DNA from 4 places in the Enterococcus sp. DIV0724b genome. Region 1 is predicted to be linked to each of the others. Evidence: predicted binding sites of a transcription regulator. Region 1 holds the regulator's gene; each other region holds the start of a gene.
The links. Region 1 encodes NrdR, which represses ribonucleotide reductase genes. Its sites were predicted from a motif close to ACACNATATATNGTGT; they were not measured.
Positions count from the first base shown of each region.

Region 2: a site for NrdR is predicted at 1,726-1,741, ahead of nrdD (anaerobic ribonucleoside-triphosphate reductase). Genes of this name have one in related genera too.
Region 3: a site for NrdR is predicted at 2,089-2,104, ahead of nrdH (glutaredoxin-like protein NrdH). Genes of this name have one in related genera too.
Region 4: a site for NrdR is predicted at 2,106-2,121, ahead of pnuC (nicotinamide riboside transporter PnuC). Genes of this name have one in related genera too.

Region 1 is NZ_CP172890.1:1,456,892-1,460,099, forward strand. It holds gene IGJ02_RS06750 (glycosyltransferase) at 1-976, shown strand, start outside; gene nrdR (transcriptional regulator NrdR) at 1,246-1,731, shown strand; gene IGJ02_RS06760 (replication initiation and membrane attachment family protein) at 1,744-3,150, shown strand; gene dnaI (primosomal protein DnaI) at 3,150-3,208, shown strand, end outside.
Region 2 is NZ_CP172890.1:857,917-861,124, reverse strand. It holds gene IGJ02_RS04045 (ABC transporter permease) at 1-736, opposite strand, end outside; gene IGJ02_RS04040 (ABC transporter ATP-binding protein) at 726-1,493, opposite strand; gene nrdD (anaerobic ribonucleoside-triphosphate reductase) at 1,804-3,208, shown strand, end outside.
Region 3 is NZ_CP172890.1:743,737-746,944, forward strand. It holds gene nrdE (class 1b ribonucleoside-diphosphate reductase subunit alpha) at 1-1,437, opposite strand, end outside; gene nrdI (class Ib ribonucleoside-diphosphate reductase assembly flavoprotein NrdI) at 1,418-1,795, opposite strand; gene nrdH (glutaredoxin-like protein NrdH) at 1,797-2,021, opposite strand; gene IGJ02_RS03485 (FeoA family protein) at 2,576-3,043, shown strand; gene feoB (ferrous iron transport protein B) at 3,047-3,208, shown strand, end outside.
Region 4 is NZ_CP172890.1:979,019-982,226, reverse strand. It holds gene rlmD (23S rRNA (uracil(1939)-C(5))-methyltransferase RlmD) at 1-523, opposite strand, end outside; gene IGJ02_RS04580 (deoxynucleoside kinase) at 632-1,273, opposite strand; gene pnuC (nicotinamide riboside transporter PnuC) at 1,289-1,978, opposite strand; gene IGJ02_RS04570 (diacylglycerol kinase) at 2,273-3,208, opposite strand, start outside.

The DNA of each region.
Region 1 (3,208 bases):
TGAAATCATTTTTATTGATGATGGTAGTGATAGTGATGAAGCTTTTCTAGCAGTTAAAAATCTAAAAATAGATGAGCTGACTGGAGTGCATCGTGTTAATAAGAATGTAACATTGACTAGTTTACGTTTAGATAAGAATAGTGGGAAAAAGAAAGCGCAGGAAGTCGGCTTTATTCAAGCAACTGGGGATTTATTTCTTTTAGTTGATTCTGATGGAGAGATTACTGAAAATACGTTAGAGGAAATGGTTCGTCCATTCAGCAATTCTAAGGTAGGATCTGTTGTCGGAAAAATAGAAGTTCGTAATCTAACCGATAATTTTTGGACTAGACTGCAGGATATCATTTATTCCAATTCGTTTCAAATCGGTAGGGCATCACAGTCTCAAACCGGCAATGTAATTGTTTGTTCAGGAGCACTAAGCATGCATCGAGCTAATTTTGTAAAGCGAAATATGAGAACTTTTAGAAAAGAAACTTTTTTGGGGATTCCGTGTTCTGCTGGAGATGATCGCTTATTAACGGATATTTCGTTAGAACGCCGGTATAAAACTGTTTATCAATCAACTGCAGTTTGTTATACGGATGTGCCGAATTCATTAAAAAAATTTTTTAAACAGCAAGTTCGTTGGACTAAATCTGCTTTGATAATGACTTTATTTTCCTTTAGATATTGTTTTATTCGCCCTCTATCGATGGTCTGGCAAGTGTTAGAAACTTATTTATGGTTATATAATTTTATTGTAACGATTACTTTGCTTTGTCAACAAAAGCTTGGTATGGGCGTTGGAGTAACCTTTATAGCAGCTGTGTATTTCATCTTGGTTAGTTACTTATCAAATATTTTTTATACAAAGCGAGATTTAAAAACGTATTTAATGACGTTTGTCTATTCATTTGTTTATTCCGTTTTATTACTCGGAATTCGATGTTATTCTTTATTAACGATTTTTAAAACAGGTTGGACGACTCGTTAAACATAAAAAAAGAAGGTCGGAACAGAAGCTTGTGCTTATATTCCGATGTTATCAGAATTCTAGGTGACTGAGATATGACTCGCAGAGTTATGTCCCAGTCACTTCCGTTTTTTATTTTTATAAGGTCATTCAGACGATTTTTTTGAATTAAATGATCCATAAATTCTTTGATAAGTCATCTCAGATAGATGGCTTCTTACGTTTTTCATGTTATAATATAAACAACAAACTATAAAATCAATAGTATAAGATAAAATGAGGTGAACACTATGCGTTGTCCAAGATGTCATCATAATAATTCTCGTGTAATTGATAGTCGTCAAGCTGATGATGGCCGTGCGATTCGTCGTCGTAGAGAATGTGAAAATTGCAATTACCGTTTTACAACGTTTGAACGAATTGAAGCAGCACCGTTGTTAGTCATCAAGAAAAATGGTGATCGTGAAGAATTTAATCGAGAGAAAATTTTACGTGGGTTGATCCGTTCAGCTGAAAAACGACCTGTTGCCATGGAACAAATGGAGCAAATCGTTGATAATGTTGAAAACCGTGTACGTAGCTTAGGTGAAAATGAAATTTCAACTACATTAGTTGGAGAATATGTTATGGAAGATTTAGTCAACTTAGATGAAATTGCTTATATCCGATTTGCTAGTGTCTACCGTCAATTTAAAGATATGAGTGTTTTCTTAAAAGAACTGCAAGGCATTGTAGATAAAGCAAAATCTTCAAATTCAGATACAACAAATGAATAAGGAGGTCTTTCCTTGAAAGACAATTGGAAAGAAGTCCATCCTAAAAGTATTTTTCAAGTAGCACTATCTTATCCATTATCCAATCAAGAACAAACCATACTGACTCTGTTGTACCAACCAATTATAGGTGCTGAGGCGTTTAGTTTGTATTTGACACTTTTATCAGAAGTTGAAGAGTCAGGTCTTAGTGCCTCACTTTTTCATGCTGATTTGATTACGATGATGGACATGAGCATCAAACAAATTCAAGCAGCTAGAATGAAATTAGAAGGAATTGGTTTATTAGGAACCTTTGTCAAAAATGATTCCGAACTGGGAACGCATTTTTTATATCGGTTGAACCATCCTGAAACAGCTGAACGATTCTTTAAAGATGAAGTATTGTCACTAACCTTGTTGAATAGTGTAGGACAAAGAAAGTTAGATAAATTATTTGAGCGTTTCAAACCAAAATTTGTTAACTTAACTGGTTTTGAAGAGGTATCAGTTGGATTTAAAGATGCTTATCTATTCAAAGAAGAACAAATTATTTCTCAAAGTAAGCTGCTAAGTCAAATGGAGCAATCTTTCAATGATCCAAGACCTGCTCAAAAACCAAGTGCGGTCAATGAAAGCTTTGATTGGTCCTATTTTGTTCAAGGGATTGAAAAACTTGGGATTAAATTGCCGGATAATAGTGTTGGGTTTAAAGAAGAAGTATTTATTTTTCATAATTTATTTGGAATCACAGAATTAGATATGATTGATTTTTGTTCTAAATCCTTCGATTATTATACAAGTAAGATCGATGTAAAGGACTTTGAACGAGCAGTTTATAGAACCTATGATCCTAATAAAAAGCAAAAGACAAGTGAGTTTCAAAAAAATGATTCAGTTGATCTATCTGCCGAAGATCAGCAAACCTATCGTTATAATTCATTAAAAATGAATGGTTTTTCAACCCAAGATATTCAGATGATTATGGATAGTGAGAAAAATTTTCCATTAAATTATTTAGAAGCATTAAAAAACGAGCGTGGTGGGTATACAACTCCGCAAGAGCGTTCTTTGGTCAAGTATCTTGTCAGCAAATCTGGTCTGCCGAACAGTGTAATCAATATTTTGATTAATTATGTTTATAACATACAAAAACAACCCACATTAAAGGCTGAATATGTGAATCGAATTGCCAATGAGTGGGCGCAAAGTGGTATTTTTTCGCCTGAGAAAGCTATAGATCATGTACGTGAAATAGCCAAAAAAGGCAAAGAGCAAAAACAAACAAGACAGCGATACGGACAAAATAATGGACCGATTCGTCAAGAAACATTACCGGATTGGGTGGATAATCCGGTAGAAGAGCAGAAACTATCGAAAGAAGAGCAAGCACGACTAGACAAAGAAATTCAGGATTTCTTGAGTAAAGGAGGCGGCAATTAATGGAAGATGTAGGAAAAGAAATGTCAAAAATTATTCAAAGCAGGGATATGAGTGAACG
Region 2 (3,208 bases), 600 kb from region 1:
TGACCAAAGGAGCAATCAAAAAACCAGAAAACCCCAATCTCGTATGCAGTAACAGTGTACCAAAATGAATAACATTATAGGATAAAAAATAGCCAGTACAGATAAGTATTACACCAAGGATACCTAAAAAAATCTTTGCGATAGATTGTTTGTTTGAATGGATCGTATTTTTTCCGACTGGTTTAAGCAAATTGGTTACTTGATAGCGGTAGATCAACCAACTGCTTCGAATAGAAACCATTACTAACATAAAAACAAACACTAAACTTGTTTGGATCATCGAAGGAACCGAAACAAAAAAGAGACTTTCTACTTGTAAAAACATCGCTTTTGCTAGAATCATCGAAAATAACTTAGAAAAAACAATCCCTAAGAGAATCCCAGTAACTAACGAAACTGCGCCTAAAATCAGCGTTTCTACAAAAAATAAAAAAGAAATCTGTCCTTTACGCATCCCAATTAAATGATATAAACCAATTTCTTTTCCCCTTTTTAATAAGAAGAAATGATTTGCCGCAAACATAAAGCCTAAAATCATGACTACAACCAGAATACCACCTAAGTTCATCGCACCATTGATATGAACCTCTTGTCCGACTCTGTTAGCCAGTGATCGATTATAAGTAATCGCACTAAAACAATAGTAAACAACCACGGCAAACGTCATACTGACAAAATAAACTAAATAATTAAGAAATTGTCCTTTGAAATTTTTCCAAGACAAATTAAAAATCATTGGCACGGCCACCTCCGCCAATCGTTGCCTGCATATCGATCACCCGATTAAAGAATTCTTTTCTTGAACCTTGACGAACAACTTCTGAAAAAATCACCCCATCTTTAATAAATAAGATACGATTGCAATAACTTGCTGTATACGGATCATGAGTAACCATCATGATCGTTGCATCATCTTGTAAATTCATAGTTGTCATATATTGAAGTAACTCGGCAGCTGATTTTGAATCCAGTGATCCAGTAGGTTCATCTGCAAATATAATTTTAGGTTTGGTGATCAATGCTCGTGCTGCGGCCACACGTTGTTTTTGCCCAACAGAAATCATATTAGGGTATGCAGTCAATAACTGATCGATTCCTAAAATGTTAGCAACATGAGTTAGACGTTGTTCCATTTCAACTAATGGCATTCGATCAACAGCCAACGGTAACAAGATATTATCTTTCACCGTCAATGTATCCATTAAATTAAAATTTTGAAAAATAAACCCTAACTTTTTACGACGAAAATCGCTAATTTGATGGTCCCGCATTTTCAAAATATCTTGACCATCGATTTGAACACTTCCAGTTGTTGGTAATGCGATTGTTGAAATAGTACTCAATAATGTTGATTTTCCTGCACCACTTGGACCCATGATTCCCACAAATTCACCTTGATCAACAGAAAAGGAAATATTATTTAAAACTTGTACTTTATTACTTCGATACCCATAAGATTTGCTTAAATGGTTCACTTCTAAAATTTTTTTCATCTATTTCTCTCCAGTTTAGTCATTGTCCTTATTCTACCAATATTTTGCACAACTGAACATCGTTTCCTCTTACAATTAAGTAATAATAAAAATTTTTTTAGTAATCATTTATTTTTCTAAGCAAGAATGTTGTGACAATTTACACAAACCTTTTAGGGAGTTGTTTTCACTATATTTTCATTTCTCATAAACACTATATGTAGTTATTCAAAAGGAATAAAAATTAAATTTCACACTACATATAGTTGAAAGATTCAATAGATTGTTTTATGATAAGGAAGGAATAAATCTATGAGGAGATGGGTAGCAAATGATGGAAATAAAGCAAGCCAATAATGAAGTGAGTTCTACTGATTCAACCTTGAATACGATGAAAATCGTTAAAAGAGATGGACGTTTAGTTGATTTTGATGATCGAAAAATTTATGATGCTTTGATCAAAGCTGAACAAAAAATCCGAGGTTCTTTAGACCCGCTTGCTCATGAACGGATTCAAGAAATCGTAGAAAGAATTGATCAAGAAATTTCAGATCGTTTCGCTGAAGATGTAAAGATTTATGAGATTCAAAACATTGTCGAACATATTTTACTGGCAAAAAATGAATATGAACTAGCTGAAGAATATATCAACTACCGCACCCGTCGTGATTTTGAACGCAGTAAAGCGACTGACATCAATTTTACGATCAGTAAATTAATCAATAAGGATCAGTCAGTGGTAAACGAAAATGCGAATAAGGACAGTGATGTTTTCAACACTCAACGAGACTTAACTGCTGGAATCGTAGGTAAATCGATTGGCTTAAAAATGTTACCTCCCCATGTTGCAAATGCACACCAAAAAGGTGATATCCATTATCATGACTTAGATTATCATCCATATACACCGATGACTAACTGTTGTTTGATTGATTTTAAAGGAATGCTCAACGATGGTTTTAAAATTGGTAATGCTGAAGTTGAATCCCCTAAATCGATTCAAACGGCTACAGCCCAAATTTCTCAAATTATTGCAAATGTCGCTTCTAGTCAATACGGTGGCTGTTCAGCTGACCGCGTAGATGAATTATTAGCTCCATTTGCTGAACTAAATTATCAAAAACATTTAGCTGATGCAAAAGAATGGATCGATGGATCTGAACGTCAGAAGGAATATGCAAAAGCTAAAACTCAAAAAGATATTTACGATGCAATGCAAAGTTTAGAGTATGAAATCAATACATTATTTACATCTAACGGACAAACACCGTTTACTTCTTTAGGGTTTGGATTAGGACTAAGTTGGTTTGAAAAAGAAATTCAACGAGCAATCTTACAAATCAGAATCAATGGTTTAGGTAGTGAAAAGAGAACGGCAATTTTTCCTAAATTAATATTCACTTTGAAACGCGGGGTAAACTTAAATGAAACAGATCCAAACTACGATGTAAAACAACTAGCATTAGAGTGTGCCACGAAACGAATGTACCCTGATGTTTTAAATTACGATAAATTAGTCGATTTGACTGGCAGCTTTAAGGTCCCAATGGGATGTCGTTCTTTTTTACAAGGATGGAAAGATGAACAAGGCAAGGAAATCAATGTCGGCCGTATGAACTTGGGTGTTGTCACCTTGAATCTTCCTAGAATCGCAATGGAAGCTCATGGAGATGTGGATAAGTTCTGGACTCTTTTAGCCGAGCGTCTTGAAACGATGAAAGATGCTTTAGTCTATC
Region 3 (3,208 bases), 710 kb from region 1:
ATATTCCATATGATTTTTAGCAAAGAACGTATGCAGGCCCATCGCACCAAGTCCGATTGTATGACTTAATCTGTTTCCGTTTTGAATAGAAGGAACCACATCGATATCTGACGCGTCCGTAACAAATGTTAAGGCACGTGTCATAGCACGAACTGATTTACCAAAGTCAGGACTGTCCATCAAATTGACGATGTTGGTTGAACCTAAGTTACAGCTGATATCTGTACCAAGTGTTTCATATTCTTGTTTGCCATTTAAAACTGATGGTGTTTGAACTTGTAAGATTTCTGAACATAAGTTACTCATGATGATTTTGCCATAAGCTGGATTGCTTCTGTTCGCTGTATCAATGTTGATGATATATGGATAGCCGGATTCTTGTTGTAATTTAGAAATTTCATTTTCTAGATCACGGGCTTTGATTTTACGTTTGCGAATCTTAGGGTTAGCCACAAGATTATCGTATTCTTTTGTAATATCGACATAAGAGAATGGCACACCATACTCACGTTCAACACTGTATGGGCTAAATAGATACATATCTTCATTATTACGTGCTAATTCGTAAAATTTATCAGGAACCACAACGCCTAAAGATAAAGTCTTCACACGAACTTTTTCATCCGCATTTTCTTTCTTCGTTGAAAGGAACATTTCGATATCTGGATGGAAGACGTTTAGATACACTACTCCAGCACCTTGACGTTGGCCTAATTGATTAGAATAGCTAAAGCTATCTTCGAACAATTTCATGACAGGAACTACGCCGCTGGCAGCTCCTTCGTATCCTTTAATGGGTGCACCTGCCTCACGTAAGTTTGCTAATGTGATACCCACACCGCCACCGATACGTGATAACTGTAAAGCTGAGTTGATTGAACGACCAATGCTGTTCATATCATCTGTTACTTGAATCAAGAAACAAGAAACAAGCTCGCCACGGCGTTTACGTCCAGCATTCAAGAAAGAAGGTGTAGCAGGTTGATAACGTTGGTGGATCATTTCGTCGGCTAGAATTAAAGCTAATTCTTCATTGCCGTCAGCGAAATACAAGGCATTAAAAGCCACACGGTCTTCATAACTTTCTAAGTATTCAGTTCCTTCATTGTTTTTAAGCGCATATTGTGAATAAAACTTGTAAGCTGCCATAAATGATTTAAATTCAAAATGTTGTTCAGCAAGAAATGTGTATAATTGTTCAATAAAAGCCATAGAATATTTTTCAATAAATGCTGTTTCTAAATAATCATTGTCGATCAAGTAATTAATTTTTTCTTCTATAGTATTGAAGGTTCTTGTATTAGGAAGGACATTTTCTTTGAAGAAAGCTTCCAATGCTTCTTTATCCTTATGTAAAGGAATTTGTCCATCAACAGGACGATTGATCTCATTATTCAGCTTAAAATAGCTAACATCTTTAATTTCTTTTAGACTCAAGTTCATTCACTACTTTCTTAAAGGATTCCACGTCTTCGTTCGTGCCGCTAAATTCAAAAGCAAAAAGCATTGGAACGTTGTAATCACGTGCTATGTCTTTGGCTGTATATACATATAATTCTGCGAAATTGAGGTTTCCGCCTCCAGCAACGCCCTGCAGGTTTTTTCGATTACTTTTAAAATCAAGAAAATCGTTCACTACTTCAGTAATTTCTTGGTCATAAGTAGGAACGACTAGGACAAAAGGCTCATTTATCTCAAAAAAAGGATTCGCAGGCTCAATTTCGTAAGCTGCTAAATCCAATTTTTTAATGAAGCGTCTGGTTTGTCCGGTGACTGAAAAATAAACAATTTTCATTTTAGCTAGCCAATTGTTTTAATTGATCAGGACGGAATCCGACAACTGTTGTAGCATCAGAAGTGATAACCGGAACACTTTGGAAACCTTGTTCTTTTAACCAGTCGATTGCGTCTGGTTGGATATCAATATTTACTTCTTCAAATGCTATATTATTCTCGCTCAAAAAGCGTTTTGCCATTTTACATTGGATACAATTATTTTTAGAAAAGATTTTTACGTTCATTTTTAATTCCCCCTCAATTAGTTTACTTCACTAGTATAAATCTCTCACGAAAAAAGTCAACAGTTAGGCACTACATATTGTGGTTGTTTTTCACCTGAATACCAAGTTTTGTGTTTTTGAAAGAAATATGAAAACACGTATTCTCTAGATTTGAGCGACTATTGTGGCTATTTTTGTGTTTAAAAAAGAAATTTATTAAATTTTGAATTGGAAATTTTAATTCTTGGGGCACAAGATATAGTGGTCAATCGTAGTGAGGCACACTAGGAAAAGTTAACCTATGTATCTAATAAATATTTTCTTACTCTAGGTTGAAAGAACATTGATTTAAGTATCACAAACAGGTATACTTAATGAGAACGATTATCAATATCAATGACAATAATAATGAAACTTTTTCACAAATCTTTATAAGTACATTTAGCTTCTTAGGCTAGCCTTTGAGTGAAAAGATAAAATCTGTTAGTGACTAAAAACGTCACCACCATATTTTCCTATTTTTCAGTCAAGGCTAAATGAGCCTACTACGCTTTTAAAATAGGGAGGATCAGCAAATGTTGACATTAGCACAGGCAAAGTTGAATAAGGTTTATACAATTGAAGAGATTCAGGCAGAAGGTTTTGCGAAGAAGCATTTGAATAATCTTGGTCTTGTCCCAGGTGGGAAAGTTGTACTAGTGAATTATTCTAGTGAGAATGGGATTGTTTTGCTGCACAATAGCCGAATTGCCATTAATCTATCGGTGTTACAACAGATTACAATAGTAGAAAAAAATATCGATGAGGAAAATTGGTTATCTTTAGATCAATTAACAGTAGGCGAAAAAGCCCGTGTAATTGGGATTCATGGACAAGGTGCAGTTAAAAGACGTTTGATGGATATGGGGCTAACAAAAGGTGTGGATCTTCTCGTCAGAAAAATGGCGCCTTTAGGAGATCCAATCGAAATCAATCTTCGTGGATACGAACTGACGTTAAGAAAAAATGAAGCAGAATTAGTCTTGGTACAGAAAGAAGGGTAAGAAATGAAAGAACAGCATATTGCTCTGACGGGAAATCCAAATAGTGGGAAGACAACAGCATTCAATGCACTGACAGGTGCAAATCAATATGTAGGAAATTGGCCAGGGGTTACTGTTGAGAGAAAAGAAGGGAAGCTGAAAAAAAACAAACAAATAACGATTCAG
Region 4 (3,208 bases), 480 kb from region 1:
TAACTGCATCATCGATTTTAGGATCTTGAATATAGAAATGTTCTAATGGAATTAGGTCATGACTATTTTTTCTAAAGAAACCCGTTTGTAGTTTGTCTTCAATTTTTCTTACTGGAATTTGAGCTTTATTGCGGTAACCCCAAGGATTGTTCATGCCTATTGCATCCAGCACTGGAACATCTGGTAATTTTGCTACACGCTGCATCACATTTTTCACTTGGTCTGTTTTAAAAGTCAATTGAGCGCCGTATGCTAAATGCTGTAATGGACTGATCCCAACTTTAGTAAAGTTAGCGTCTTTAACTGGTACACGGTCTTCGCTTGATTTTAAGATGGTCAAGACTTTTCCATAACCAAAACTTTTGCCAACTTTCAGTACTTTGATTTCGATTTTTTCACCAGGTAAGGCATTTTCTATAAAAAGCGGGTAACCATCAACTTTGGCAACACCCATTCCTTCATGTGTCAGATCAATAATATCAACTTCGATTGTTTCATTTTTGTTCACGGGAAAATTATTCATAAGTCGCTCCTTCTTTAATGCGCTTCTCTCATTCTAATGAAAAAATGTTAGAAAAGCAATAGAGAGTTTGTTTCTACAGCTAAAAGAAGTAAAAATCAATTTTTCTATTTAATTGATTTCAGCTAGTTTATTTTCAATCAGCTGAATCACTTGTTTTTTTGCTTCTTCACTTTCGATAAAATCATACTTATCTCCATCAATTTGGATTTTAGGGCTCTCATTGTATTCCTCAAACCATTTTTCATAGCGTTTATTCAATTCTTTATAGTAATCATACAAAGCTGGATCTTGTTCTACTTGCTCATAAGTTCGTCCCCGTCTTTGAATACGTTCCAACATCTTAGGAAATGATATTTTAATATGCACTAATAAATCTGGGCGCTTTTTATTCGCTGCAAAAGGCAATTCTTGCAGCATATTTTCTAATAAAGAATCATACACTTTTACTTCAGTCTCATTCGCTCTTCCTAAGTCAGCGTTTAAATGAAATAATAAAGAATCTTCATAGATCGAACGATCCAATACATTGTTTTCATGAGAAAGTGCTTGTTTAATACTATCAAATCGCTTGTTTAAGAAATAAATTTGTAGTAAAAATGCATATTTTTTAGGATCTGCATAAAATAAGGGTAATACTTCATTATCCTCAACTGATTCATAAAAAGCTTCTGATTTTAAATGTTCTGAAATAATTTCTGTTAAACTTGATTTCCCTGCACCAATTGTACCTGCTAAAACGATCACTGCCATCGAACTCCCTACCTATTAATAATTATTTTTTTTAATTTTTAGCCAATGGATCATGCCATAAATAGAATTGATTGTATACATGCAGTACATGACAAACAATGCATAATCTCCCCCAGCATGGATCCCCGCTCTAAACCATAATACTATAGAAAACAAATTACCTAACAACCAAAAAACGAATTGTGACTGATATCTTTTGATCATCAATAGCATCGCTGTTGCCGACACACTAAATGTGACTGCATCCAGCAATTGCTGTGCATCATTGACGAAACCTAAAATAGAATAAGCAACAATGCCGATTCCCAGCCAAATGAATCCTACATAGAGCCATTGAATGCCTTTTAAAGTTTTTACATCTGTCACATTACCTGATCCATCTTCGCTGACTTTTAACCATGTATACAAACCTGTAATATCCATTACAATGTAAAAACTTTGAAGTAGAACTTCTGCGTATACTCGAGTTTTAAATCCAAAATAGCCGATGATCAGCGCACTTATAAAACCAAATATATAATTGCTAGCTTTTCCTTGGGCAATTAAGTTAACACAAATAATCCCGGACAAACCACCCACTAGTGTAATCCAGCTGGATGGATTAAAAACAAAAGCGATTAATTGTACCAAAATCATTGCAAATAAAAAAAGATAGTTCTTTCTTTTCCATCCTTTAAAGTCATTAATAATAAAATTTGACCTCATATCAAACAACCCTCTCACTTGCCCTATTTATCATTTTCTGCAAAGATGACGACCTATTAAATTTACCCCTGTTTTCGTCCTAAGTCAATGAGAATCCTTCTCAATTATTGATTATGAGATATTTTTTATACAACATATTGTGTTTTTTAATAGTATAAATCTATATATAGTATACCTGCTATCTTTAGCTCATTTTTTATTTGTTATAAACTTATATATAACTGAAGTGCTTCGACCCGCTGCAACAAAAAGTATCCAAGGCAAGTTTGCCTTGGATACTTTTTATTGCTTAAATTATTTTTCTTTATCAGCGATTTTTCCATCACCATCAATATCTTCTTCAGTTAGACGTTCAACTTCTTTTACAAACTCTTTACTTGTTTCAAAATACTCGTCTTCCTCTTCATCATAATCATCTAAAACAGAGCCCATAATCGCATTAGATGGAATTGCATCTGCATTGGCAAACATTTCAATATGCTGATGTAAATTCGTAAATTCCATTGGTGCATCACCACCATATTCACCATCTAAATTGATCATCATACGACTATTTGGTTCAAGTGTTTCCGCATGCAAATAACTGGTTTTTGTATAGATCAAACGATTATCTTCGATATGTTTACCGCCATTTAGCATTAATGCAGCCAAATGTAAAATCTCAAATACATTGGCGGTTTTTACGATGATCAATGAGAATTTCCCATCATCGAGTTTTGCATCAGGTGCAATTTTTTCAAAGCCACCAACTGAATTGGTCAAGCCTAAGAAAAACATCGAAGCATTCCCTTCGTAAACACCTTCATCATATTCCATCCTCATTTTTACTGGTTTGACCCTTGGCAACATTTCTGCTCCTTTTGCTAAATAAGCTAGGTATCCGAAAATACTTTTAAGTTCTGAAGGAACTTCATATGTCAATTCAGTTAAATGACCGCCAGCTGCAATATTGATAAAATAGTTATCTTTTGCTTTACCGATGTCCATCTTGACGGTTTGATTCTTTTTGATAACTTCTGCTGCTTTCACAATATTGTCTCTAGGAATTTTTAGTGCCCTTGCATAGTCATTAGTTGTTCCAGCTGGAATAATCGCCATAGACGGTCGCTTTTCTAACGGAGCAATACCATTTACGACTTCATTGATTGTTCCATCACCACCGGCTGCAACAATTAGATCAAACCCTAATTCAGCAACTCGGCGTGCTTCGTTCTTAGCGGAATTTTCTTC